DNA from 2 places in the Oleiphilus sp. HI0125 genome. Region 1 is predicted to be linked to the other one. Evidence: predicted binding sites of a transcription regulator. Region 1 holds the regulator's gene; the other holds the start of a gene.
What was found. The regulator LexA, encoded in region 1, represses DNA repair genes until DNA is damaged. The targets are predictions, from matches to a motif close to TACTGTNTANNTANACAGTA.
Positions count from the first base shown of each region.

Region 2: a site for LexA is predicted at 3,806-3,825, ahead of recN (DNA repair protein RecN). Genes of this name have one in related genera too.

Region 1 is NZ_LWGF01000588.1:2,069-24,534, forward strand. It holds gene A3762_RS07235 (sensor domain-containing diguanylate cyclase) at 1-866, opposite strand, end outside; gene A3762_RS07240 (response regulator) at 871-1,884, opposite strand; gene A3762_RS07245 (hypothetical protein) at 2,000-2,539, shown strand; gene A3762_RS07250 (DMT family transporter) at 2,536-3,426, opposite strand; gene A3762_RS07255 (hypothetical protein) at 3,626-3,877, shown strand; gene A3762_RS07260 (SulA-like leucine-rich domain-containing protein) at 3,960-4,409, opposite strand; gene lexA (transcriptional repressor LexA) at 4,406-5,020, opposite strand; gene A3762_RS07270 (hypothetical protein) at 5,189-6,403, shown strand; gene A3762_RS07275 (response regulator) at 6,548-7,186, shown strand; gene uvrC (excinuclease ABC subunit UvrC) at 7,173-9,038, shown strand; gene pgsA (CDP-diacylglycerol--glycerol-3-phosphate 3-phosphatidyltransferase) at 9,050-9,601, shown strand; tRNA gene A3762_RS07290 (tRNA-Gly) at 9,701-9,776, shown strand; tRNA gene A3762_RS07295 (tRNA-Cys) at 10,060-10,133, shown strand; tRNA gene A3762_RS07300 (tRNA-Leu) at 10,165-10,251, shown strand; gene A3762_RS07305 (DMT family transporter) at 10,327-11,193, shown strand; gene A3762_RS07310 (thioesterase family protein) at 11,276-11,725, shown strand; gene A3762_RS07315 (SDR family oxidoreductase) at 11,885-12,631, opposite strand; gene A3762_RS07320 (efflux RND transporter periplasmic adaptor subunit) at 13,069-14,196, shown strand; gene A3762_RS07325 (efflux RND transporter permease subunit) at 14,217-17,387, shown strand; gene A3762_RS27335 (SDR family NAD(P)-dependent oxidoreductase) at 17,520-17,888, shown strand; gene A3762_RS27340 (hypothetical protein) at 18,139-18,315, shown strand; gene A3762_RS07335 (hypothetical protein) at 18,406-18,780, shown strand; gene A3762_RS07340 (hypothetical protein) at 18,847-19,497, shown strand; gene A3762_RS25730 (heavy-metal-associated domain-containing protein) at 19,508-19,897, shown strand; gene A3762_RS07350 (hypothetical protein) at 19,897-20,310, shown strand; gene A3762_RS07355 (methyl-accepting chemotaxis protein) at 20,438-22,066, shown strand.
Region 2 is NZ_LWGF01001399.1:499-7,008, forward strand. It holds gene dnaJ (molecular chaperone DnaJ) at 1-858, opposite strand, end outside; gene dnaK (molecular chaperone DnaK) at 991-2,925, opposite strand; gene grpE (nucleotide exchange factor GrpE) at 3,057-3,668, opposite strand; gene recN (DNA repair protein RecN) at 3,844-5,508, shown strand; gene fur (ferric iron uptake transcriptional regulator) at 5,529-5,933, opposite strand; gene A3762_RS23870 (outer membrane protein assembly factor BamE) at 6,062-6,436, shown strand; gene A3762_RS23875 (RnfH family protein) at 6,433-6,510, opposite strand, start outside.

The DNA of each region.
Region 1 (22,466 bases):
AGGTTGGGATCGGCCTGACTAATACCGAGGCTGATCGTAAATTTGATTTCTTGTCCGTCATGCGTCACGACACATTTTTCGGCTGATTTTCTTAAGCGTTCACAAAAATAAACGGCTGAATCTGAATCAGTATTTTGAAGAATAACTCCAAATTCTTCGCCGCCATATCGACCAGCGATATCTGTTTTTCTTAAATTGTCACGTACGAGCGAAGAGACCTTACGAATCACAGCATCTCCGGCTTGATGTCCGTAGGTGTCATTCACCTTTTTGAAGTGATCGATATCTAGCATGACAACGGAACATTCAGTTTTATAACGTGTGTAACGGGCGTACTCTCGAACAAGGCATTCTTCCCAATAGCCACGATTGTAGAGTTCTGTCAGTCGATCTGTGCGGCTAAGCATCTGTAATTCATCGTTGGCTTTTTCAAGAGCTTTACGGTTCGCTACGATGTCGGTGACATCGTAAATAATGATTACAGCTTGATTGACGCTTCCGTCCAAAGAAACTAGCGGTGATATGGTGATGTTTTGGTACATGAATTTCTCAGTACCGGTAATTGGTCGATAATTAGGGAACTGAAATAGATAAGGACGTTGTTCCCATGTCATAAATGAACGGTTTTTTAACGCAAATACCGTGTTCACTTTTTGTCTTAGCCAATCTTCTGGAAGATCTTTAAATTCTTCGAACAGGTTTTTATTGCGTAGCTTGTCAGAGCTGACTCCGCTGTGGCTCTCCATAAAGCTGTTCCAGACTTTTACATTGAACTGTTCATCAATAACAACTAAGCCGACATCCACGGTTTGGACCATGTCCATCAACCAATGGAATTCTTTCATTTGTTCGAGTGCTGCTTCCATATTCTTAATTCAGTAGGTAGTTGATTTGCTCATACAGTTTATCGAGCGAATCTTCAGTGAAGAGCAATAGCAGGTCACATGAGATGTTGTGGTTTTCGATGCTGTAATTAATTTCAATAGCCAGCGTTTGCTTCCATTGGTTTGAATTCTTGCCAATCAGTTCGTTGACTTGAACGTGCTGACCCAGCACTACCGGATGTCCTTGGCTAAAGATGAGATCGATTTGTTCAGCCAGACCATTAATGCAGGCTCCGCTTAATATGCCGGCCATTTCCATTAGCAATTCAAGTTCTGCCTTACTATCGATCTCGCCCTGAAAATTCAGAAGGCTTGCCATGTCCTTAAAGCAAGAGTCGTTGAAGATGAGCAGCGACTCTCCAGAAATGCCTGAACCAATAAAGCCTTGGCATACAGCCGAATAGCTGGATGTCTCTTCGGTATGAGCCAGAGCCATTTCCAGTTCGCCAACATCAATGATGTTAACGTTAGGAATAGGTAATTTTACAAATACGTTCAAATAGCGAGCAAGAAGATCCGCGGCTTGCCCCATTGCGACGTTGCTAGCCTCTTGCATGTATTCGCGATAATCGATGCTAGTGATGCTGTTGATTGCATCTTTGACGTTCGGATTTGCGGATGCTTCATTGGCTGTACGATAAAGCCCAAAATCTTCCAATAGGCTGATTAATTGCCCTTGGTCTATTGGCTTTTTGAGAAAATCGATCGCTCCCAAGCGCTTTACGCGAGCATTGGCCTCAGGCTGAATATCGCCCGATACAACAATGCTCATGCAAGGCAGGTCTAGCGATGAAATCATCTCGAGTGTTTCATAGCCATCCATGACGGGCATATTTAGATCGATAAACATGACGTCTGCTTCACCCGCTTTTACGAGCTTCAGCGCCTCTGCTCCGTGCTCTGCAAACTTCACCTCAATATCCCAGTCCTCAGGGAGTGAAGCTGCCATTTGCTTACGTGCGAGTTTTGAATCGTCACATATTAATACTTTTGTGGTCATCAGGCGTTTTTGTCCTTATTCATTTGCCTTTAGTTCAGTAAAGATCATGGTTTACGTCTCTTCAAGTGCGGATTAGAAAAGCAACACGTATACTGCGCATAAATTTGGAGGGTATATGAAAAATTGGCGAGATGTCGTGCAGGCACAAATGCTTTTTGCGGGTCGGTATGAGAAACAAATTGCTGCAATGAATAATGTAAGTAGCGCGGATCGTAAGCTTATTTACAATGGCTATTTGATGTCCTTAAGTACGGCATGGCAGGCATGGTTGAACGAGTGGTCTGAGCTTCTCTCTCCCAAGAACAAAGTGAATACTATCCAAAGTTGGTCAGAGTTTCTGTCGATCTACAGTAATGTAGCGTCTGTTAGCGCCTTCGTTGAACGAAGTCGCGGTCGCGAGAGCTGGGAAGCTGGTTTTATTGATCTAGATAACTTTGATCAGCGTGAGGTTCTTGTGTGTGTAGATGCTTGGGTGTTGGCTGACAAAAAAACTGCCGAGGCAGCTCAGAACGACGGGTTGATGGGTGATCTTTCCGTCACTCAAATTGACGTGCGAGCTCTCTCGTTAAAAATGGGTGTAGCAGACGCCTCGCAAATGTTCGGTGAGTTGAAGCGATTCATCTCTGATGTGCGAGAACAATACGCCGAGTATTAATTAAGGTCTTGTTTTTTAGGCGTCCTGCTTAAATACAAGCCGATGATGATCACGCTGCAGGCGATAAACTGCGTGTGGTTGAAATATTCCCCTAAAACTAGAAATGCAATGATAACAGTGAATACTGGAATCAAGTTGATGAAGGCAGAGGCTTGAGTAGCAGGTACTCGCGTCAGAGAATAATTGTATAAGCCATAGGCGCCGATCGAAACGATAATGCCAAGATACATCACGGCAACAACGCTCGTTGTACTAATGGTTTCAGGTAAAGGGACGTACATCGCAGGCCCAAGAAAGAAGATTGCTCCAACCCAAGATTGCAGAGCTGTGAGAAAGAGAGGGGAGTAACGACTCACTAAATGCTTCACAGCTAAGGTATACACGGCAGCGCAAACCATCGCTAACAATTCGTAAAAGTTACCTAACATCGGATTAGGGGCTGTCTCTGAGCTATCTCCAGCAACACTTAAAATAATCGCACCGACAATGGCGATGGCAAATCCTAACCAAGTTCGAATATGCAGACGTTCGTCGAGAACAAGGTAAGCGCCAATTGCAGTCAATAAAGGCAGAAGAGATGTTACAACGCCAGCTTGAGATGCTGTCGTGTTTTGAAGTGCTAATGATTCAAATATGAAATAGAGGCAGGGCTCCATTATCGCCATCATTAATAGTAGCTTCCAGTCACCTCGTTGATAGTTTAGACGCCCCATCCAACGCAGCATGAATACGAAAAAGACACTGGCCAATAACATTCTTCCAAATAACACTTGGGCAGGATGTAGCTCTTGAAATGTTATTTTAAGCGCTATGAATGAGCTAGCCCAAATCAACATGGCGAGAGTTAAGGTAAAGATCGCGATATTGGAAGACGGTTTAGTTGGCATATTCGGCCCAAATGTAAGCGTTAAAAACTATGGCGAGATTATAGGTAAGCTATTCAGGCCCTGAAGAAGAAATATTGTTATTTCTTTCAATTTAATAAATTTTATATTTAATGACGCTTTGATCCTCTCAGAGCATAGAGAGCCTATGTCTCCCTGTGATACCATTCATCGTTAATGAAAACAGATTTGTGGAGTAAGTGTGAGTACTGCAGATAGTTCTTTCTTAGAGATTGTTCAGCAAGACGATGGTGAATTTGTTTTAAAACGAATCGATGAAGAAGGCGCATTAGTAACGATCCAGTTTTCTGAGGAAGTTAGTGAGTACTTGCGTGAGCATTCTGTAGAAGTTGCAAAAGCGATGATCGGTGCCGGTGTTCAAACCGCAAGCGTAAAGTCAAAAGCTGCATACGAAGCGCAGCAAAAAGAAGAAGTCCCTTCAACAGTACATTAAACTCAACCCATTTTTTGAGCGCACAGTAAATTATCCATAGTGCGCTTTATCTCTATATGTAATATCTAGTTTGTCATGTTTTCTATCTACTTCTGACTAGAATTCCGTGACTATCACCCTCAATCGATGCGCGTTCAAGCTGTTCAAAAAACTCGTTGTTGATGCCTTTTGTCCATAAAATAGCTGCATGGCAGGTACCCATTGCTAAAGCTTTTTGACATAGCGCATCACCGGATATTTGCTTGTTTGATCGAAGAACGATTATTTCATTGAGATCTGTTTTTCGTTCAGATTTCCATCGATGCAGTAGTTCGCTAGGCGGATCTATTAATGCGAGCCAGCGTTGTTCTTGATTCAGCTTTGTAAGCATAGGCAATAGCATTTGAACACTATCTGCTTTTGACTTCGCGATAATAATCTCTGTTACGTTCGCTTCTTTTTTTGCGCTATTTGGAGCGTCTATTTCAATAAACGAAGTATTAAGTGCCTTGTCGTTAAAACCTAGATCTTGTTGGATGTATGCTTCATTCATTGGATTGTATCCTTTCTGATAACGCCAACGGCTAAACCTTCAATTGCGAGCTGCTGTTCTTTCAGATCAACAACGATTGGTTGAAATTCTTCATTCTCAGCATGCAGTTCTACAGTATGTTTGTTTTTGAAAAAGCGTTTTACGGTCACTTCATCTTCAATTCTCGCAACAACGACTTGGCCATTTTTAGCTTGCTCAGTTTTATGTACAGCTAATAAGTCGCCATCGAGTATCCCTATGTCCTTCATACTCATACCTCTTACGCGTAAGAGGTAGTCAGCTGAGGGATTGAAGAATTCGGGTTGCAGGGTGCAGTAATCTTCGATGTTCTCTTCACCTAGAATCGGATTACCTGCAGCTACTTGGCCAACAATAGGTAGGCCATCATTCGCCGACTCATCTTGAGGTAGTCGAATGCCGCGACTAGCACCTGGAACAATCTCGATAGCGCCTTTTTTTGCAAGTGCTTTGATGTGGTCTTCTGCAGCGTTCGGAGATCGAAAGCCGAGAGCATTTGCGATTTCTGCGCGTGTTGGTGGATAACCTGTTTCATCTACGTAGGTTTTTATCAGAGCGAGCACTTCGCTTTGTCGTTTGGTGAGTTTTTCCATGTCAATTACCGCAATTGGGTTATCTGTTTTTATATCCAGTATCTGTAAATGTATACAGTGTTATTTTGTTTGTAAAGTTTATGGATAAATCTTTTCCAAGACTTGCTCTATTCGCAGATCGCAATTGCGGGCAGAATTCGCCCAATAATAACAAGTTTGGTGGTGTCCATGATTTTGCGCAGAATTGCCTTCGTTTCAGCTTTTTTTCCTAGCGTTGCGTTTTCTTCTTTTGAAGCTGAATTAGGTGTCGAATGGCGAGGCTTTTCGGAATCTGGATTATATGGACAAGATAAGAGTCAAACCTCTGGGCGTTTAGAGCTGGGCTACGATGGAGAGGTCCTTGGCGGTGATTACGAAGTATTACTTTTTGGACGTTATGACAGGAATGACGACGAGCGCAGTCATGCTGATTTGAGAGAAGCTGCGTACACATACATAGGAAGCAATTGGTCGCTAAAAGCGGGCGTAAGCAAAGTGTTTTGGGGTGTTACTGAGTCGCTGCATCTAGTCGATATTGTAAACCAGACTGATGGTGTAGAGTCAGTCGATGGTGAGGATAAGCTTGGTCAACCGATGGTGCAGTTCTCTTCAGAATATGATTGGGGGACGATCGATTTGTTTTGGTTGCCCTATTTTAGAGAGCGTACTTTTAATGATATAGAAGGGCGTTTGAGTTTGCCCCTGCCAATTGAATTGGATCATGCACAGTACGAATCAGGCGCTGAAGAGAATCATCAAGACTTTGCCGCACGTTATTCGCATTACATCGACGATCTTGATTTCGCGATTTCTCATTTTTCTGGTACTGGGCGAACGCCAATATTGGCGCCGAATAACCCGATGGCGCCTTCTGCTTTTGTTCCATTTTATGAGCAGATCGATCAAACGGGTTTGGAACTCCAGTATATTTATGAATCATGGTTACTAAAGTTCGAAGGTATTTCAACGAAAGGAATCGATTCTCGTTACTCTGCCGCCGTCGCAGGATTTGAATACACGCAGGTTGGGATCTTTGATAGTTATGCAGATTTGGGTTGGATTGCTGAATATTTATACGATGATCGTAAGAGTGACAGTCGCATAACGTTTGAGCAAGACGTGTTTGTTGGATGGCGTTATGCGTTTAATGATGAAGACTCATCCGAAATACTATTGGGCGGTATTCTTGATCACAAAACTCATGAACGTATCTACTCACTTGAGGCAAGCCAGCGCCTCACAAGCGATGTAAAGCTTTTTGTAAATGCTTGGGTCTTTGACGGGAAACCTCATTTGACCACTGATCCAATGGATATCCTTAATGCAGCGACCGACTCCTCGCAGAAAATGAGATTTTTGCAAAGTGAGGATCATGTGCAATTTGAACTCGTGAAATACTTCTAAAAAAAAGTGCTTGGTAGGAGGCTTTTGAAGCAAAGGTTTCACATTTTTCAGGAAAGGTCATAAACTTCGCCTATAAGTGAAAAATAATGTAAACGATGAACTTACTGTTATGTGTCTTAGCGATAACATAGTGCGAGGTGTCAAGTGATAGATGTATTAGTGGTTGATGACCACGATCTTATTCGCGCAGGGATCGCACGTATGTTGCAGGATGACGTATCCATAAATGTGATTGGTGAATCTGACTCAGGTGAAAACGCCATCGACTCAGCTCAATCACATAAGCCAGATGTTGTGCTTATGGATATCAAAATGCCCGGTATAGGGGGCATTGAAGCCACGCGACTTATTAAGAAAGTCAGTGATGACATCAAGGTTGTCGTCGTCTCTGCATTGACAGATTCCCCTTCAGCACAAAGAGTCCTTGATTCTGGGGCTTCCGCTTATGTATCGAAGAATAGCCACATCAGTGAAATGATTAAAGCCGTAAAGAAAGTGCATGCGGGTGAGCGTTACATTAGCCCTGATATCGCACAAAATATGGCTTTAAATGAATCCAGCAATGATCCGTTTAGTGAACTATCCTCTCGTGAAAAGCAGATTGCTGAGATGATTATGGAGTGTCGTAAGGTTCAAGAAATTTCGGACGTGTTGTGTTTGAGCCCTAAAACGGTTAACTCCTACCGTTATCGCGTATTTGAGAAACTTGGCGTTACCAGTGATGTAGGTCTAACGCTCATGGCAGTAAAGCACGGATTGCTAGAAGTCGATGCCACAGAGTAGTCAAAGCGCAATCGCGCAGCCATTTGACGCTAAGAACTTCCTTAAAAACTTATCAACTGCCCCAGGTGTCTATCGAATGTTCGATGGTGCTGGGCAGATCCTCTATGTTGGCAAGGCCAAGAATCTAAAAAAACGCGTTTCTAGTTACTTTCTTAAGAATGATCATGCGCCTAAGACTCGCGCGCTGGTCTCAAAAATTCAAAATATTGAAGTCACTATTACGAATAGTGAAACAGAAGCTTTGATCTTAGAGCAAAATTTGATCAAAAAGCTGAAACCTCCCTACAACATTTTGCTGCGGGACGATAAGTCTTATCCGTATATCTATTTGGCGACCGATAAAGAATTTCCTTCACTGAGTCTTAAACGCGTTAGGACGAAAGGCAAAGTGGGGCAGTATTTTGGGCCTTTTCCGAATGCGCATGCTGTCCGTGAGAGCCTAGGGCTTCTAGAGAAAATATTTAAAGTTAGGCAGTGCCAAGAATCGTTCTATAAAAACCGATCACGTCCTTGTCTGCAATATCAAATCAAACGCTGCAAAGCGCCTTGTGTTGGATTAGTTGATAAAGATGAATATTTGCAAGACGTTCATCATGTCACGATGTTTTTGCAAGGCAAGAATCCAGAACTTCTTCGACAGTTAATAGATGAAATGGAGACCGCTTCTGAGGACTTGAGGTTTGAAAAGGCGGCAGAACTGCGAGATCAGATTCAGCACCTTCGCCATGCGCAAGAGAGCCAGAGTGTTGAATCAGGAAGTGCAGATCTAGATGTGGTTGCACTGTCTGATGGCCCTGGTGTTTCGGTTTTTTCGATGCTTTTCGTCAGAAAGGGCCGAATTTTAGGGCACAAAAACTATACCCCTAAAATGCTCTTAGACGAGAGCAAAGAAGAGCGGCTTCAGTCATTTATAGAGCAGTATTATGTGGGTTCTGGTGCCGAGAAAGACTTGCCTTGCGAAGTTATTTTGCCCTTTAAATGCGCGGATGAGACGATGATGAGCGAAGCCGTTCAAAATGTTGTCGGGAAAAACATTCGGTTTGCGCACAAAGTGAAGACGATTCGAGCTCAGTGGCAAAAGTTGGCACAGACAAATGCTGACAGCGCCTTAAAAACCTATTTATCCAACAAAGAAAATGTTTTTCATCGTGTTGATGCTCTAAGAGCGCTTTTAGAATTGCCAGACATGCCAAAGCGTATGGAATGTTTTGATATTAGCCATAGTTCTGGGGAAAAAACTGTAGCGTCTTGCGTTGTGTTTAACGATCAGGGGCCGCTAAAGTCAGATTATCGCACCTTCAATATAGAAGGGATTGAGCCTGGAGATGATTATGCAGCGATGAAGCAAGCTTTGTCGCGGCGATATCGAAAGGTGAATGAAGAGCCTAGTAAGCGTCCGGATATCATTTTTATAGATGGTGGCAAAGGGCAGTTGAACATGGCAATAGACGTGTTAAATGAACTGAATGCCAGCGACATTTTATTGCTTGGTATCGCCAAAGGAGCAACACGTAAACCAGGTTTTGAAACCTTATTTATTCCTGATGGGCAGGGCGGCCTTAAAACGATACAATGCGCGTCAGATGAACCTAGTTTGCATCTGATGCAGCATATTCGCGATGAAGCCCACCGATTCGCAATAACAGGTCATCGCAAGCGAAGAGATAAGAGCCGCAGGCAGTCTCAGCTTGAAGGGATTGATGGCGTTGGCCCAACGAGACGGCGCTCACTGATCAAATACTTTGGCAGTGTGCAAGGGATTAAAACAGCATCGATTGAAGAAATAGCCAAAGTGGATGGCATTAGTAGCAGTCTAGCGGAGCATATATACCTTAGTCTGCACGGTGATTGAGTAGAGAAAAAATGAATTTGCCGAATATCCTTACGCTATCGCGTATTGTTTTGATTCCCGTTTTCGTGATCGCTTTTTACCTTCCTTATGATTGGAACTATTACGCCTGCGCAGCATTATTTTGGATTGCTGGCGTCACCGATTGGTTTGATGGCTATCTAGCACGTAAGTGGAATCAAATGACGCCATTTGGAGCGTTTTTGGATCCGGTTGCAGACAAACTGATGGTGACGATTTCACTTGCCGTGATTATTGAAGAGTTTGGCGTATGGTGGATAACGATTCCTGCAATTATCATTGTAGGGAGAGAGGTTGTCGTTTCTGCTCTCCGAGAGTGGATGGCGCAACAAGGTAAACACGATAATGTGAAAGTTGGATATATAGGCAAAGTGAAAACAATGTGCCAAATGAGTGCGATTTTCTTTTTGCTGATTGGTGCAAAAATTGAAGCTTCATTCTGGTTTGGTTACGGTTTGATCGTTATCGCAGCAGTCTTAACTTTGTGGTCAATGGTTCAATATTTAGCCGCTTCTTGGGGAGCATTATTCGCAAACGAAAAGTAATTAAAATTAAGTGCTTAAAGGTGCTTGACTCCTTAATTTGATTCGTTAATATATGCGCCTCTTCGCAAGGCAACAGCCTAAACGCGATAAAAGTTTTACGCGGGAATAGCTCAGTTGGTAGAGCACGACCTTGCCAAGGTCGGGGTCGCGAGTTCGAATCTCGTTTCCCGCTCCAAATAAAAATGCCTCGGAAACCCCGAGGCGTTTTTGTTAAAAGGGCACTATAATACACGTGCTTTTTTAAGTAGCGCGACTACAAAGCGCTAAGTACGATTGCACGACCTAAGGTAAAAAATGCTCTGGATGCAGCAATCCTTGCTCATCGAAAGCACTTAAACACCTTACAAAATGTGGCGCGTTAGCAAAGCGCTGAGTACGATTGTACGACCCAAGGTGAAAAGTGCACTGGATGTAGCAATCCTTGTTCATCGAAAGCACTTAAACACCTTACAAAATGTGGCGCGATAGCAAAGCGGTTATGCACTGGATTGCAAATCCACGTAGGCCGGTTCGACTCCGGCTCGCGCCTCCACTCTTGATGTATAAGAGTTGGTAGCCCCCCTGCCCGGGTGGCGAAATTGGTAGACGCAACAGACTTAAAATCTGTCGTCCTTCGGGACGTGCCGGTTCGATTCCGGCCCCGGGCACCATTTTTCTTTTGTTTCCTTTTAGTTGTTATTCTGTATGCTCTGCGATTGCGGTTTGATTGGAAGCATTTCTGTTTTATGTTCCGTACAATTTCTCTTACTTCGATTGCATTACTAGCATTTGCTGGAAATTCAGTCTTATGTCGCATGGCTTTTACCCCAGCATCGTCGGCCGATATTGATCCAGCTAGCTTTACCGCAGTGCGCCTGATTTCCGCTGTGATAGTGTTGTTTCTTATTTTATCTTTTAGTTCAAACAAACGTGAGAGAAAAGCCGAGGGCAATGGTCTCGCGGGCGCGATGTTGTTTGTCTACGCAGCGGCATTTTCTTTTGCTTATACCTTGTTGGATACCGGTACGGGCGCGTTGATTTTGTTTGGTAGTGTGCAACTTTCAATGATTCTGATCGCCTACTTTCGTGGTGAGCGCTTATCGGGTTCCGAAATTTCCGGATTTTTGATCGCTTTTGCAGGCTTAATTTACCTTATTCTTCCAGGGGCGGGAGCACCGTCCTTATTTGGTTCTATTTTGATGAGTATTTCCGGCGCGGCATGGGGCGTGTATTCATTGCGTGGTAAGAATTCGACAGATGCTCTATCTGATACATTCTTCAACTTTTTACGCACTCTCCCCCTCGTCGCAGTGTTGCTAATTAGTGGTGTTATTTTTGGCTCTTTGCAACTTAGCGCTGAGGGGCTGCTCCTAGCAGCTCTTTCTGGGGGGATCGCCTCAGGTCTGGGTTATACGATATGGTTTTTGGCTGCAAAGCGTTTGAACACCAGTCAGTCGGCTGCGGTTCAGTTACTGGTTCCGGTTATTGCTGCTTTTTTTGGACTAAGTTTATTAGATGAGGCAATTACTCAGCGTCTTGTTTTATCTTCGTTATTGATCTTAGGTGGAGTATTACTTGTCGTGATCACACGAGGTTTAGCTGCTTCACATTAACCATTTGTCTTTCGGATTTGCAGGTTAAGTCTCGAGTCTGGTTTAAGCTTCATTCGTACGTTTTTATTAGTAAGGTATGTTTATGTCTCGTGTCGAACTCGATTATCCAAGTCCTACTCACTTTTCTAGACAACTTGCTGTGCGCATTAGTGACATCAATTACGGAAACCATTTAGGGCATGATGGGATGATCACCATGCTTCACGAAGCGCGTGTTTTGTTCTTTCGTTCATTTGGGTACGAAGAGTGGGACGTTGATGGTGTGGGGACGCTTCTTGCTGATCTGGCTATTACGTATAAAAACGAAGCTTTTTATGGAGACTTGCTCAATATAGATATCTCAGTACAAGACATTGGAACTAAAAGCTGTCAGCTCTATTACAAAATGACGCGTGTTTGTGATGAACAGAGCGCTCCGCGCCAATTGATTTCAATCGCAAAAACTGGCGTTGTGTTCTTTGACTTTAACTTACGCAAAACTGCTTTGGTCCCTGATGCTTTTAAGGCTTGTCTTGATGAGTGCTTGAAGTGATCAGTAAAACAAGCTAGTTGTAACGCATGCGACTAATAGTTGATAGGGCAGTGAAAAAGTATTTCTGTTTCAACTCCAAGTCTCCACAATAATTGAGAACTCAGTGAGTTCAATCGTCAAGATTCTTCGCTAGTTAGTACTTACTCATATATATCAGTTTTAAACTCTGATGCCGCCATCTACATCGATAATACGACCGCTCAAGTAATCATTTTCGAAAATATAGGCTGCCGTATGCGCGATTTCATCAACCCGCCCCATACGACCTAACGGAATTAAATTCGCGACTTTATTGAAGGCTTCTTCAGGCATGAGATCCGTCATTTCGGTTTCAACAAAACCCGGTGCGATTCCGGCAGAACGAATGCCATAGCGGGCTAATTCTTTAGCCCATGTTACAGTCATTGCCGCGACACCTGCTTTAGCTGCACTGTAATTTGTTTGACCAAAATTACCGGCTCGACTTACGCTTGAAATATTAATAATGACGCCACCAGAGCCTTGCTCAACCATGCTTGCAGCAGCTTCGCGTCCACATAAAAATACACCGGTGAGATTCACGTCGATCACTGCTTGCCACTGGGATAATGGTAATTTCTGAACCTCGTCATCATTAGTTTTGACCATCAAGCCATCTTTGAGAATGCCTGCATTGTTTATCAAACCATCTAAGTGCCCAAAATCTTCTTTTATCTGCGAGAATGTCTGCACAACCTCATGCTCTTGAGCCACGTTACATGCATAGCCTTTTGCATTCGGTAGTTCTTTTACTGCGTTATTAGTTGCTTCTATATCCAGATCAATTAGCGCAATGAGTGCGCCTTTTTCTGATAGTAGTTTTGCCATCGCGAAGCCTAGTCCGCGTGCCGCACCGGTGACGGCAATTACTTTATTCTTTATATCCATAGTTCTTAATCGATCGAATTTAAATTGGTGATGGTATGTTACTACAGCGAGCATATTGTACGCCTTGATTTTTATATACCTATAAGTCGATCTGATAGCTCATCGTAAGTTTGTCGTCCGAAGAGGAGAGGCAGAATTGTCCTTGATTAGGGCCGTCAGATCTTATGAATTCTTGGGGAAGAATGATAAAAGCTGAAACACTGAGATAAGCCGATCCAAGCATTTACGCTTTTTCTTAGGGAGATATTTTCTTGACCAGCGCTCGCTAGACAGATTGACCCGGTTGTAATTGCTTGTCGATAATTTGGTTAAATTATTGTTTTTGTTTGAGCTCTAAGCTTCCCAATCTATAGTTTATGTACTTTACTTAAGACGTCGTAATTTTAGTGTGCAAAAGCGTATTTGCCTTAGGTTGAGAATGAACTGGGAGTTAAGTAATGATTAGGGTTTGTCGCACGAGCATAGTTATCAGTTTGTTTATCAGTTTGGTTGGCTGTTCGGGTGGAGATGAAAAAAAACCAACTGCACCACCTCCTAAAGTCGGTGTAATCACTATTGCTTCGGAGGATGTTAATCCGACCAGAGAGTTTACAGGCAAAACAGAAGCCTCCGAAGACGTTACGATACAAGCTCGTGTAGAAGGGTATTTAGTATCTCAGGCTGTGAATGATGGCTCTCAGGTCCAAAAGGGTGACTTATTATTCGAGTTAGACCGACAAAATTATGAGGCAGCTTTGGCCCAAGCAAAAGCGAAAGTTGCACAAGCAAGTGCAGCTAATGATGAGGCACAAATAAACTATAAACGAGGAGAGGAACTGATCGTTAAAGCGGTGATTAGTCAGTCACAAATGGATGAGTTAACGAGTAAAAAACTTCAAGCTGAAGCTTCAATTAAGGCGGCAAATGCCGATCTCAAGAATGCCGAACTAAATCTTGGATATACTAAAATTTATGCTCCGACAGACGGCATGATTAGCCAGTCTGAAGTCAGTATTGGTGATCTCGTTACACCCAGTTCTACGCTTACCTCTCTAGTCAAAATCAAACCGATTTATGTCTCAATTAACGTGAGCGAGACAGAATTTGTAAATTACCGTAGTGAGAGAGAGAAAAGTTTAGCCGAGGGTGGTGATGGGCTTGTATCGTATGCTCAGATAAAACTGCGTTCAGGCGATGTTTATCCTGAAAAGGGGCGTTTTGAATTTGTTGATAATCGTGTCAACCCAAATACTGGAACAATCAAAATCCGTGCTGTTTTCGATAACCTAGACGGAATGTTGATATCAGGGCAGCACGTTACTTTACTGGTAAAGCGCGTCCAAACTCAGAGTCAAATCGTTATTCCGCAGAAATCTATTCAAGAAGATCAACTTGGTAAATATGTTCTTATGCTAGATGAAGACTCTGTCGTAAGAAAAAGGCCAATACAGGTCGGCATGCGATTAGGTGTAGGGCAAGTTATAGAGTCAGGAGTAGAAGTTGGTGAACAATTGATTGTTGACGGTCTTCAGAAAGTTCGCGTTGGAAGTAAGGCGGAAGCATCTCAATCCGTGGTACCTAAATAGATCTTAGCAGGAGCGTAGCGATGTTCAGTGAGTTTTTTATTCATCGGCCGAAGTTTGCTTTTGTTATTTCAATTGTTCTGGCTTTATCTGGTTTCATTGCTCTTCAACTTTTACCGGTGGCCCAGTTCCCTTCAATTACTCCGCCTGTTGTTCAAGTTAGTGCGGTATACCCTGGGGCTAATGAAAGCGTCTTAATGGAAACTGTTGCCGTGCCGATTGAAGATGAAGTCAATGGCGTTGAGGATATGTTGTATATGTCATCAAATTCGGCGAATGATGGCACCTATAATTTAAAGATAGTTTTTGAGGTAGGTACTGATCCTGACCTTGCTCAAATTAATGTTCAGAATCGAGTGAATAGAGCGACATCCTCTTTACCGTCTGACGTAACTCGCCTAGGTGTAACGGTTGATAAAATGTCTACTGACATGGTGTTGGTAGCCAGTGTTTTCTCTCCCGATAATCAGTACGACAGACTGTTTCTATCGAACTATGCGTCGATAAACGTTAAGAACGAGCTCGCACGTGTTCCTGGTGTCAGTGATGTGACCATATTTGGTCAGCAAGATTACAGTATGCGTATGTGGCTTAAACCTGATCAAATGGCAGCCTTGGGAATCACTGTTACAGATATTCGCAATGCGGTTAGCGAACAAAATATGCAAGTTGCAGCAGGTAACGTGGGGGCCGCACCTTCTCCTGAAGAACAGCAATTTCAGTATACATTAAGCACAAAAGGGCGTTTAAATTCAGTTGAAGAGTTTGAAAATATTATCTTGCGCTCAAATGAAGACGGTTCATCCGTTTACATGCGAGATGTATCCTCCGTTGAACTCGGTGCATCGAGCTATGTCTCAGAGGGTCTTTATAACGCTGCGCCTGCTGCGTTGCTCGCAGTTTATCGGGCACCTGGTGCAAATGCGCTTGAAATTAAAGAAGGTGTTCAAAATGTTCTTGATAACTTAAGTTCACGTTTCCCTGAGGGCATTGAGGCTACTATCCCTTATGACACTACCACTTTTATCGTAAGCTCTATCGATGAGGTATTCGATACGCTGTACGAAGCAATCTTTCTCGTTTTAGTCGTTGTATTTTTGTTCTTACAAAATTGGCGCGCTGTCGTTATTCCTATGGTCGCTATACCTGTATCTTTGATTGGTACTTTTGCAGTGATGCTTTATATGGGGTTTTCGATCAATACCATTAGTTTGTTTGGAATGATTTTGGCAGTTGGGATTGTGGTCGATGATGCGATTATCGTGGTCGAGAATGTAGAACGACATCTGCATGATGGATTGTCTCCTGTTGATGCGACGGTTTTGTCGATGAAAGAAGTGACTGGGCCAATTATCGCTACCACTCTTGTATTGATGGCAGTCTTTATCCCGGTTTCACTCATGCCGGGTATTTCTGGACAAATGTACAATCAGTTTGCGATCACAATTGTAGTTTCTGTTATTATTTCTGCCATTAATGCCTTAACCTTAAGTCCAGCGCTTTGCGCCTTGATGCTTAGACCAGCAGCTGAACATGGTGAAAAACATAAAGCGTTAGTCTTCCGAAAATTCGATCAGTATTTTGATAAATTGACTGATGGCTATCATGCGATTGTTGCAAAAAGTATTCGTCGGCTAATGATTGTTGGTGTCATATTAGTTTTTGTCGTTCTCAGTATGGGGCAATCGATTAATATTGTTGCTAAAGGTTTCGTGCCAGATGAGGATGTAGGCAGTTTTGCGATGGATGTTCAGCTGCCTGCCGGAGCATCCTTGAATCGTACTTTAGAAGTATTCGATCAAATACATGAGATCATTGAGTCTGAAGAAGAGGTGGTAGATTTTATTACTGTGCCTGGCTTCAGTATGTTAACCGGTGCTGCATCCTCGAATGCAGGCTTAGGGTTTGTGATGTTGAAAGACTGGGCAGAACGAAAGCAACCCAGTCAACATCAAGATGCTGTGATGCAGCGCTTACAGACTAAATTTAATGCGGTTTCTGCTGCTAATATTCGCGCGTTTTCGATGCCGCCAATACCTGGCTTGGGAGCAACATCCGGCTTGGAATATGTTCTGAAAAATCTGGAGGGCAAATCGTCCGCAGATTTTGGTGAGGCTGTTCGAAGTTTTATCATTGCAGCTAACCAAACACCCGAAATTGCTTTTGCATTCACAACATATCAAGCCAATATTCCACAGATATTTATCGATCTTGATCGCGAAAAAGCGAAGAATCTTGGTATCCCCTTGTCGGATATTTTCTTAACACTACAAACTCAATTGGGAGCCTTGTACGTTAATGATTTTAGTAAGTTCGGGCAAACTTATCAGGTCAAGATGCAAGCTGACGATGCGAGCCGAAACGAAGTCGATGATATAGGCCGCTTGCAAGTTCGCACAGAAAAAGGGGAAATGGTGCCTCTTAGCACATTAATCACAACGCGGACTTTTGTTGGGCCTGATGTGTCTTCTCGTTATAACTTATTTGGTGCGGTCACAGTCAACTTAATGCCAGCTCCGGGGTACAGCTCTGGAGATGTTATGCGAGCAGCTGAGAGCTTGGCTTCGTCCGCTTTGCCGAATGGTTATGAGGGACAGTGGACAGGCTCTGCATTGCAACAAATCATGGCCGGAGGTCTTGCGCCAATTTTGTTTGGTATGGCTTTGATCTTTGTTTATCTGTTTCTTGTCGCACAGTATGAGAGTTGGGCGATTCCAATCTCAGTTATGTTAGCTGCGCCAATTGCTATTCTTGGTGGGTTCATAGCCTTGTTGATTACTGGGCAACCTTTTGACTTATATGGTCAGGTGGGCATGGTGTTATTAATCGGGTTCTCTGTGAAAAACGCGATCTTGATTGTCGAGTTTGAGAAATTTAAACGTGATGACGAAAAGCTATCGATTCTCAAAGCCGCTACAGAAGGAGCGTTGTTGCGTTTTCGTGCAGTGGTCATGACCGCACTTGCGTTTACGATGGGAGTTATTCCTCTAGCAATCGCGTCGGGTGCAGGCGCAGAGAGTCGTCACTCGATTGGCTATGTAGTCATGGGTGGAATGATCGCGAACGCTGTGTTTGCCACCATGCTGATTCCAGCGTTCTATGTAATGCTCCAAAAACTACGTGAAAAAGTGAAAGGCCCACAAGAGACGATTGATGGCGATGTTGATACTGAATCTGTTCTAGCAAAACAATAATTGAATAGGTGATTAAGAGGACGCGTTATGCGTCCTTTTTTATTGGTTTATACACTCACTAATCATCTATCTGAACTCGGCTGGTGAATATGATAAAGGGAATGCGTAGGAGGATCTGTTAATAAAGTACTTATCACCGGCGATACAGATGGCATTTGGCTCGAGGCCGTCAAGCTGTTTATTCAAAAGCAAGAGCTTGGTATTGAGCTGCTGATTCATGGTCGAAGTCCAGAGAAGCTAGAAGCTGCGAGCAATCTTCTTCTATCTCTTAACCCTGATACGAACGTATCGGTCTATAAGGCCGATTTGTCGAGTGTGTCGGCGACTAAGGATTTTGCTCAAGCTGTATTAAACAGCCATAGCTATCTTGATGTGCTCATTAACAATGCCGATATATTAAAAACATTAGATACGCGAACGGAGGATGATTTTGATGTGCGTTTTGCTGTGAATACCTCTGCCCCTTTTGTTTTAACGCACTGCTTGCTTCCAATCATCTAAAACAATGGCCGCATTGTTAATTTGTCCTCAGCGGCACAGTCCCCTATCGATGAATCTCTCCTGTGTGGTCGCTCACAGACTAGTAATGCCATGCAAGCTTAGGTGCAGAGCAAGCTTGCTATCACGATGTGGTCTCGTGCTCTCGCTGATCAATTAGGTCAGAGTGGGCCTACTGTTATTGCGTTAAACCCCGGGTCGTTATTAGCAAGCAAAATGGTCTAGCCAGGTTTTGGGGATTGCAGGGAATGACATGAGTATTGGGGCAGAAATCATTGTTCGCTCAGTGCTTGATGAAACTTTTGCCGTAAAAAGTGGTCAGTATTTCGATAATGATATTGGTGATTTCGGTCCACCGCATGTTGATGCACAAGACAAAGACGCGTGTGTAAAGCTGTATCAGTTATTAAAAGACATGCTGATTGATTAGCGGCATCGATTTTGCCAAATGTGTCTTAAATATTGTTTGGTGCTGATTGGAATACTAGACCTGGCTTATTAGTGTTGGTAAGTTGCTCCAATGAGAAAGATTGTGGTTGTTTTGTCAGTGTTGTTTTTGGTGTTTGCCAATGTGGTGAGCGCAGCTACATCATGCTGCTTTGAAGAGGCTGACAATCAATCTATCGCTATGCATGACATGGATATGTCGCAACCATCCATGTCAGAAGACTGCCATGAAGAACAGTTTTCATCACCATCCGATAGTGACTCTTCTGCGGGATTAGATGATTCTTACGGAGGACATGACTGCCAATGTGAAACCTGTCCTCAAACGAATAACTCTATAGAGCTTATTTCATTCGAACTTAACCTTCAGGCTCAGCCTAATACTGTTGATAGCATCAGCAGTCCTTTCCAGCGCATTAGCGTGATTGACAAACCCCCGAAAGCCTAACTCCGAAACAAATTGATCATCGAAGTATTTCTTACTTCGGTTTATATATTTATTTGGAGTGAAACAATGAATGTTTCTTTTGATCGCTTATGTGCCTTGTTTGCACTGAGCGTTGCGGTAGGGCTTGCCGAAGCACGGCCAGTTTCCTATCCAGGCGGCATCACATTGATGCAAAACAATGATGCGGATGTGAGTAGTTTACATCTTCATTATTCACCAACGGCGCGTGAGTCGATTGGTTATCGGGGAGAGTATTGGCGTGCTGAACAATGGCAGTTTCATGGCGCGCAATACAACCGCCTTTTAAAACGGTGGAATCGACCCACATCTCAAGCCAACTTTTATTTCAAAGGTGCGCTTGGGTGGGCCATTAGTGATTTAGACGAACTGAACAATAAGCAGCAGCCTGCAGGTTTTGTGGGACTTGCTGCTGATTGGGAAGATCGTCGTTATTTCGTGTCATACGAAAATCGTTATACCGAGGCCGGTTCAATAAAAAGTGCGTATACCCAAAAAGCACGAATAGGCTTTGCGCCTTACATTGGCAATTACGGCGATTTACATACTTGGTTCATGGTGCAAGTTGACCATACACCAACGAAGGATGACCAAACCTCAGTTACGCCTTTATTCCGTTTTTTCAAAAATGAATACCTTGCAGAGATTGGTGTGAACGACCAAGGCCAAGGCTTATTCAACTTAATTATTCGATACTAGGAGTTTTATGATGAAACAGTTGATCTTTATTTCTTTGTTGATGATTGGTTTAACAAGCAATGGCTACTCTGCCGGTGAACAACACATGAATCACAACACAGGGCATCATCATACGCATGACGGGCTAAGCATAGAAAAGCAAACGGCGAGCGCGGAAGGGGCGGCTTGTGAGAATACCATTGATATTACCGTGAATGGTCTAGTTTGCGATTTCTGCGCTCGGGCCGTAGAAAAGGTGTTTGGAGAGCAAGAGGGCGTGACCGGTGTCGATGTCGATTTGAATGCAGGTAAAGTCGTGGTAGCGACTGAAGCCGGTGTTGAGATAGATGATGAAACTGTGACGACCTTGATCCAAGATTCAGGCTATAACCTCGTGGGTATCGCGAGAGGGTGCTCATAATGGATGGCCAAGAAGACGTCTCAAATGATGTTTCAAACTATGGCATTAAAGACACGATCGCTCCGACGCTAAGCTTGTTTACCTCGCTTGCCACCTTGGTGTGTTGTGCATTACCTGCTTTGTTTGTGATGCTTGGTGCAGGGGCGGCCCTAGCAGGTTTAGTTTCAACAGCACCATGGTTGATCGCGCTTTCAAAATACAAAGCATGGACCTTCGGTGTTTCTGGCGTAATGATTTTGTTTGCAGGGTCAATGCGTTGGAATGCGCGAAATGCCCCTTGTCCCATTGATCCGGAGCAGGCGAGAGCATGTATGCGATTGCGACGCGTTAGTGCTTGGATGTACTGGTCTTCTGTGGTGGTTTGGGCAATAGGGTTTTTCTTTGCCTTTCTGGCTGTAGAGATATTCTATTAGCGCTCGTATGCAGAGTAAGAACTTAAAATGCAATATTAGTTATTAAATTTTCGATACTTTCTTGCAAATTCTATTTGTCGAGCTTTACTTTGTGCGATTTAGACAAACTTAGATATACGGAGATTAGATGAGTTGGTTGAAACGTAGTATTCGAAATAAATTGATGGCAATCATCGCGATAAGCTCATTAGCGATTTTTTGTGCTTCCCTTGCTTCTTTTAGCTCCGCTTTAAAAGGGGTCAATAGCTTCAATAATTTGATAACGAAGGATATTGCGAGCGAACGACTTATAACTTACATGCTAATTGAATTCAAAACTCAAGTGCAGGAATGGAAGAATACACTATTGCGTGGTGCGGATGATAATCAGAGAACTAAATATTGGCAGCGTTTTCAAGATCGTGAGAATGATGTGCAACAGAATGGTGAAGCCTTGCTAAGAATATTGGAAGAGGGTGAAGCGCGCGACTTAGTCTCGAGTTTTTTAAAATCACATCAACAAATGGGAACGGCTTACCGTAAAGGATTTGATGCATTTGTCGATGCTGGCTTTGAACATACTGCTGGAGATAAAGCAGTTGCGGGTATTGATCGTGAACCCGCGAAGTTATTGAGTCAAGCTGCAAGTATTATCGAACAGCATGCTCTAGAGAAAAGCACTGCAGTCTCGGAAACATCGAGTTCTAGACTATATGTTATTAATATCGCGTTACTCGTTTTGATTTTGATGTTTTCGATTGTCTCAATATTTGTGATTAATAAAGCCATAATCGAACCGTGTCAAACGCTTATTAATGTAATCTCAAATATTAGTAAGGGAAATTTAGATAACGACATTGATACCACACGCGAAGATGAGCTAGGTAATCTTTCAAAGGCATCAAATTCGATGCAAAATTTTCTGCATGATATTTCACTTAGTTTGAAAGAGTCTGATAGTGCCATGCGCAGTGCAGCAGAGAAACTTGGAGATTCGTCTCAATTTTTGGTGGATAAGATTTCAATAGCTAATGATTCAACAGATCATATTGCCTCGGCAATGACGGAGATGAGCTCGACAGCGCAGGAGGTCGCTGGCCATTCTGCATCTGCGGCCAATATTGCGCAAGAAGCTGATTTTGCTGCTAAAGAGGGCGTTCAAACGATGAACGAAGCACAAGTTTCGATTAATAAATTATCTCATCAAATATCGGAAACGGTGTTGGTCGTTCATAGTTTGGAAGAGGATTCTGCTAACGTTGGGCACGTGCTCAGTGTTATACGTGGCATCGCAGAGCAAACAAATCTCCTCGCTCTAAATGCAGCGATTGAAGCGGCGCGAGCCGGAGAGCAAGGAAGAGGGTTCGCGGTGGTTGCAGATGAAGTTCGATCACTTGCTCAGAAAACGCAGCAATCGACGACTGAAATTGAAGACATCATTGAAAGCGTTCAGACGGGGGCTAAGAATACTGCTGCGGTAATGAATGCTAGCTCTGAGGTGACTGCCAGTAGTGCTGACTTATTTAATAAGGCGAGTCGGCAACTCGATGTTATTAGCGACAGCATTTCGCGGATCAGTGGTTTGAATCTGCAAGTGGCCACGGCAGCTGAAGAGCAAACTAATGTGTCTGAGGATATCGCGAGAACCATTGTTGAAATGTCTGATCTCGTCGAAGCAAGTACGCAGTCGGCGAACCAAAGTTATGAGCTCTCTAAAGACTTAGATATGAAGGCGCAAAGCCTTGGGCGGATATCTTCAGCATTTAAACGAGTTTGATTTCAGTTTCTAACACTTTCTAAATTCTCAACTAAACTAGCCGAACTTTTTGGGCGTACAACAAACATCAAATATACCGGAGAATGCCATGCCACGTTTGGTTGAGTCGGAAGAGACTCTTAGAACAATAAAACAAAAAGCTTTGCGAAACTCGAAATCTCAAAATACCTATGGAAAACGAGCATCATTCAATGTAGGACCTATTGTTGTAAGTTTTGAGGAACGTTGCCAGATAGATCGACATCTGCAGACTCAAACAAAGCACTGAGCCTAATTGGTAGGCAACCTAGTATAATACGTAACATCGGTTGTATAAGTGCAATATCTTCACACTATACCCATGATGCTGAAATGTATTTGGCCGCCAATGCTAGACTAAACATTCCTTCTTGTTTGACGC
Region 2 (6,510 bases), on a different contig from region 1:
TGTTGGCACTTCCAGCTCACCACCCAACGCTGCATCCACGACACTGATTGGCACATCACAATACAAGTTTGCACCGTCACGAACAAAAATAGGATGCTCTTTAACCGAAACCTGAACATAAAGATCTCCGGCTGGGCCACCCATTGCACCCGCTTCACCCTCTCCAGCCAAACGAATACGATCACCCGTATCAACGCCCGCTGGCACTTTCACTGAAAGCGTTTTATTCTCTTCTTGCACGCCTGTGCCATGACAAGCACGACAAGGATCTTTAATAATTTGCCCGCGACCATGACACGTTGGGCAGGTTTGCTGAACGCTGAAAAAGCCTTGCTGCATACGCACTTGACCCTGACCATGACAAGTACCACAGGTCTCAGGCTGCGTGCCTTTTTTCGCACCAGAGCCTTTACAAACATTACAAGTCACTTGAGTCGGAACACGGATCTTGACCGATTTACCGCGTACCGCATCTTCTAGATCTAGTTCGAGATTATATCGAAGGTCTGCACCACGCGAACTTCTTTGGCCACCGCGACCACCGCCGCCACCAAAAATGTCACCGAATACATCACCAAAGATATCGCTAAAGTTTCCACCACCGAAACCACCAGCACCGCCACCAGCGTTCGGATCTACACCAGCGTGACCATATTGGTCATACGCGGCTTTCTTCTGATCGTCAGACAGAACCTCGTAGGCCTCAGTCGCTTCTTTAAACTGTACCTCTGCTTCTGCATCATCCGGATTTCGGTCTGGGTGATACTTCATCGCCAAACGACGATACGCTTTTTTAATTTCTTTGGCGTCAGCAGATTTGTCGACACCTAAAACTTCGTAGAAATCTCTTTTAGACATTACTTATTACCTGTCTTATCGACATTACTCCTCAAATAAAATCTGAGAAGCCTAGATACGATAACGCGGAAGAACTAGCTCCCGCGTTATAAAGAGCGAGCATCTAAAACACTCGCTATTCAAAAAGCAAACTTACTTTTTGTCGTCTTTTACTTCTTCAAACTCAGCATCAACTACATCGTCGCCAGCATTTGATTGCGCTTTCGCTTCTGCCTCTGGACCCGCCGCTGCACCTTCTGCTTGAGCCGCTTGCTCAGCATAAAGCTTTTGAGCAAGGCCTGATGACGCTTCAGTTAACGCTTGAGTCTTCGCTTCGATCACGTCTTTGTCATCACCTTTCAGTGCTTCTTCAAGATCAGCAATCGCTGCTTCAATTGCAGTTTTCTCTTCTGCAGTCGCCTTATCGCCAGCTTCTTCCAAAGTTTTCTTGGTTGCATGAACCATTTGATCACCTTGGTTACGCGCTGTCACAAGCTCTTCGAACTTGCGATCCGCTTCAGCATTCGCTTCAGCATCGTTAACCATGTTCTCGATCTCATCATCAGAAAGACCAGAAGACGCTTTGATCACGATAGACTGCTCTTTTCCTGTCGCTTTATCTTTCGCAGACACATTCAAAATACCGTTTGCATCAATATCGAAAGTTACTTCAATTTGAGGCATGCCACGTGCTGCTGGTGGAATATCCGCCAAATCAAAACGACCAAGCGATTTGTTCTGAGCAGCTTGCTTACGCTCACCCTGAACAACGTGAATCGTTACTGCCGACTGATTATCTTCTGCTGTTGAGAACACTTGCGACTTCTTGGTAGGAATCGTTGTGTTTTTCTCAATCAATGGAGTAGCAACACCACCCATTGTTTCGATACCTAGCGTCAAAGGCGTTACGTCTAGAAGAAGAACGTCTGTCACGTCACCAGCTAGAACCGCCGCTTGAATCGCCGCACCCATTGCAACTGCTTCATCAGGGTTTACATCACGACGTGGCTCTTTACCGAAGAACTCTTGTACTTTCTCTTGAACAAGAGGCATACGTGTTTGACCACCGACCAAGATGACGTCATCAATTTCGCTTGTGCTCAAACCTGCATCATTCAATGCTGTTTTACATGGAGCAAGACTGCGAACAACCAACTCTTCTACCAACGACTCCAACTTAGAACGCGTCAACTTCACGTTTAAGTGCTTAGGACCTGTTGCATCAGCAGTGATGTATGGCAGATTTACATCCGTTTGTTGTGCACTTGAAAGCTCAACCTTTGCTTTCTCTGCAGCTTCTTTCAAACGCTGCATTGCAAGTGGGTCACCCGTTAAATCCATACCTTGATCTTTCTTGAACTCTTCAGCCAAATAGTCGATCAATGCCATATCAAAGTCTTCACCACCTAGGAATGTGTCACCATTGGTCGCTAGTACTTCAAACTGCTTTTCACCATCAACATCTGCGATTTCGATAATCGAAATATCGAAAGTACCACCACCAAGGTCATACACAGCAATCGTAGAATCACCTTGGCTCTTATCTAGGCCGTAAGCAAGTGCTGCTGCAGTTGGCTCGTTGATAATACGCTTAACATCAAGACCAGCGATTTTACCTGCATCTTTTGTTGCCTGACGCTGAGAGTCATTGAAGTATGCTGGAACAGTGATAACTGCTTCAGTAATGTCTTCACCTAAGTAATCTTCTGCAGTCTTCTTCATCTTTTTCAAGATTTCAGCAGATATCTGAGGTGGAGCCTTCTTCTCGCCTTTTACCTCAACCCATGCATCACCATTGTCTGCTTTAACGATGTTGTATGGCACCATATTGATGTCTTTCTGTACTACGTCTGAATCGAATGTACGACCAATCAAACGCTTAATTGCGAATAAAGTATTAGCAGGATTAGTAACTGCCTGACGCTTCGCTGGCTGACCAACTAATGTTTCGTTATCGTCAGCAAATGCAATGATAGATGGGGTAGTACGATCACCCTCTGCGTTTTCGATAACTTTTGCCTGATCACCATCCAATACAGATACACAAGAGTTTGTAGTACCTAAGTCGATTCCAATGATTTTTCCCATTGCTTCTCTCCACTCTAAATTCTGTTAAAGGCGCTCGCCTTTGTATAAGCTTTGATCTTTATGTTTGGCCTTTTTTTTAGTTTTCAAGGACCAAATTTAATTTTTAAACGTAAACTTTTGCTGACGTAAATTTACTGCGCAACAACAACCATTGCCGGACGAATTAATCGTCCATTCAAGGTATAACCTTTCTGCATTGCCGCGATCACTGTGTTTGACTCCGCATCAGGTGCTGGAACCATGCTCATCGCCTCATGCAATGCTGGATCAAATGGCTTCCCAATGGGGTCAACCTGCTCAACGCCAAACTTGGCAATTCCGCTCAGCATGATCGTCAAAGTCATCTCGACACCTTCTCGAAGTGGTGTCATCTCATTTTCTGCAGCTTGTTCAGCTTCAATCGCTTTTTCTAAGCCATCGATCACTGGCAAAAGCTCTTTCGCGAACTTCTCTAGCGCGAACTTGTGTGCTTTCTCAACATCTTGCTCTGCACGACGGCGAACATTTTGAGCCTCAGCTTGCGCACGCACTGCAGCATCTTTTAATGCACCAAGTTCGGCAGCTAATTGCTCTGCTTTAGCTTGCCAATTTTCACCTTCTTGATTTGCTTCTGTAGATTCTTCAACTACTTCAGCTTCAGGCGCATCATTCACTAACTCTTCTTCTGGAGTCTCGGTTTGCGCATTATCTTGATTGTTTTCTTCAACACTCACGTGCATTCCCTCAAATACAAACTTAGTCAATCTGTTGAGCTGCTTAGCTCAGTTGGTTCACGAAGTGGGGGCGAGAATATGTTTTTCAAGTAAAAAAGTACGGATGCAAACAAACTTTTCTATTTTTTCTCTTCCCAAACCTTTGCCATCCTACTTAGCCAGTATTACACTGTTTATAAATACAGTAATTTTGAAAGCGCCGACTATGCTTAACCAACTCAGTATTCGTAACTTCGCAATCGCCAGTGAACTAGAAATTGACTTCAATTCGGGAATGACCGTCATGACCGGTGAGACGGGTGCAGGTAAATCGATATTGCTCGACGCACTTGGGCTTACACTGGGTGATAGAGCCGACTCAAGTATGGTGCGGCACGGACAAGCCAAAGCAGAAATATGCGCAAGCTTCGATATTCGCCACATCAGCGCAGCAAAGCAGTGGTTAACACAACACGACCTTGATAATGAAGACGAATGCATTTTACGCCGCGTTATCACTGCCGAAGGTCGATCTCGTGCGTATATCAATGGTCAGCCAAGCCCATTAAGCGACATCAAAGCACTTGGCGAACAAATAATTGATATACATAGCCAACACGAGCATCAAAGCTTACTAGTCAAAGATAAGCACCGGGTACTTCTCGATGATTATGCAGGCAATGAAACGCTTGTTAAGGAAGTAAAAGAGAGTTATCAAGCATGGCAAAAGAAAGCTCGCCAGCTAGACATGCTGATAAACAACCAAGAAGAAACCCAAGCGCGCTTACAAGTACTCAACTTTCAAGTCGACGAATTTGAAAAGCTAGCACTCCAAGACGGCGAACTTGAACAACTTGAGCAAGAGCAAAGCAAACTTGCCAATGCTGAAGTGCTACTTGCGGGTGCGCATGAATCTATAGCTGCAAGCAGTAATGATGAGCATGGAGCACTATCACTCCTTCAGCGCGCCAAGCATGCCTTAAGCTCACTGCCTGCTGAAGAATCTAGCATTAGCGAAGCGCTAGATTTATTCGAAGAAGCTAGTATTCAAATTGAGGAAGCGACTAATACACTTCGCCACTTTGTCGGAGGCTTTGAGCTAGACCCTAACCGATTAAACTTTATAGACGAACGCTTAGGTCAAGCCTATCAACTCGCGCGCAAACATCGCTGCCAACCAGATGAACTCAACGACGTTCATCTTCGATTAGCGCAAGAGCTCGAAGCCTTAACGGGTGGCGACCAAGACCTTGATAGCCTTGAACAAGAGGCTGAGTCTCTTAAAAACATATACATTCAACATTCCAACACACTTAGCAAACATCGACAAAAGCACGCAAAAGAACTCGAAAGCCAAGTCGCTGAGCAATTAAAGCTGATGTCGATGCAAAATGTCGTGTTTGCTACGCAATGCGACGCCTTAGACATGAGCAATGCAAGCGCAAACGGTTTAGATGATATCGAATTTCTTATTAGCACGAACCCCGGCCAACCACCAAGACCTCTTGCCAAGGTCGCCTCAGGCGGTGAACTATCAAGAATCAGTTTAGCGATTCAAGTTGTTCTCGCTCAGCGTTCAGCTGTTCCAAGTATGGTATTTGATGAAGTAGATGTTGGGATCGGCGGCGGTACAGCTGAAGTTGTAGGAAAGTTACTAAAAGAGCTTGGGCAAACAGGCCAAGTCATTTGCATCACTCACCAACCTCAAGTCGCCTCGCAAGGTGACCGCCATCTTCGCATTAGTAAATCAATCATTGATGGAACAATGCACTCAGCGGTTGAGCCATTAAATAACGCAGAAAGAACAGATGAAGTAGCAAGAATGTTAGGCGGGATAGATATTACTGAGCAAACTAAAGCGCATGCGAAAGAAATGCTAGGGCTCAACTAACCCCAGCATTACAAGATTTATTATTTCTTCTTACGAACGTACAAGGTCAAACTATGATCAACTAATTCATAGCCGTATTTCTCGGCAATTTCGTGCTGACGTTTTTCAATAATTTCATCATAAAATTCAACAACTTCACCAGACTCAGCATCAACCATATGATCATGATGCTCTTCACTCGCCAACTCAAAAACAGCATGGCCACCTTCAAAATTATTGCGCTGCACTAAACCTGCCGCTTCAAACTGAGTCAGTACGCGATACACCGTTGCCAAACCTACATCATCACCTGATTCTAGAAGTGCCTTATACACATCTTCAGCACTCATATGCTTACCATCAGAAGCTTCTAAGAGACCCAACACTTTAAGGCGTGGAACAGTTACTTTTAATCCGGCTTTTTTTAAATCAGTATTTTCAGGCATAACTTACTCTTTATTATGATGTATATAGGCGCACATCCCTTAAATCAGTTAAGATGCGCTCCGCAGACAAAATCAACGGCAGTAAACTCAAAACGAATGCTGCAAACAATAGTGGAATTAAGAACTAGATGCAAAACAAGTCTTCCCGTTTTACTAAGATTTCAAATAAGAACTTGGGCGCAATCATCACCGCTGTATTTCTTACATTAACCCTCGGCGCATGTGCCTTCCCAGGCGTATATAAAATCAACGTTCAGCAGGGCAACATTATCACGCAAGACATGCTGAGCCAGCTACAAACAGGAATGACCAGACGTCAGATTCACTTTGTACTAGGAACCCCAATTGCCCGTAACGTATTTAGCGACAAGTACGAAAGTTATATCTATTCATATCAACCTGCTGATGGTGAACTACAACAGCAGGTGATCAACGTGTATTACCAAAATGGAGTGTTTACCCACTATGAGGGAGAACCCCTCGAAGAACACTCTGCTTACTAAGCTTTTGGCTTCTTAGCACGATTCAAACGCGCTTGCTTAGGATCAATAATCAGAGGGCGATAAAGTTCAATGCG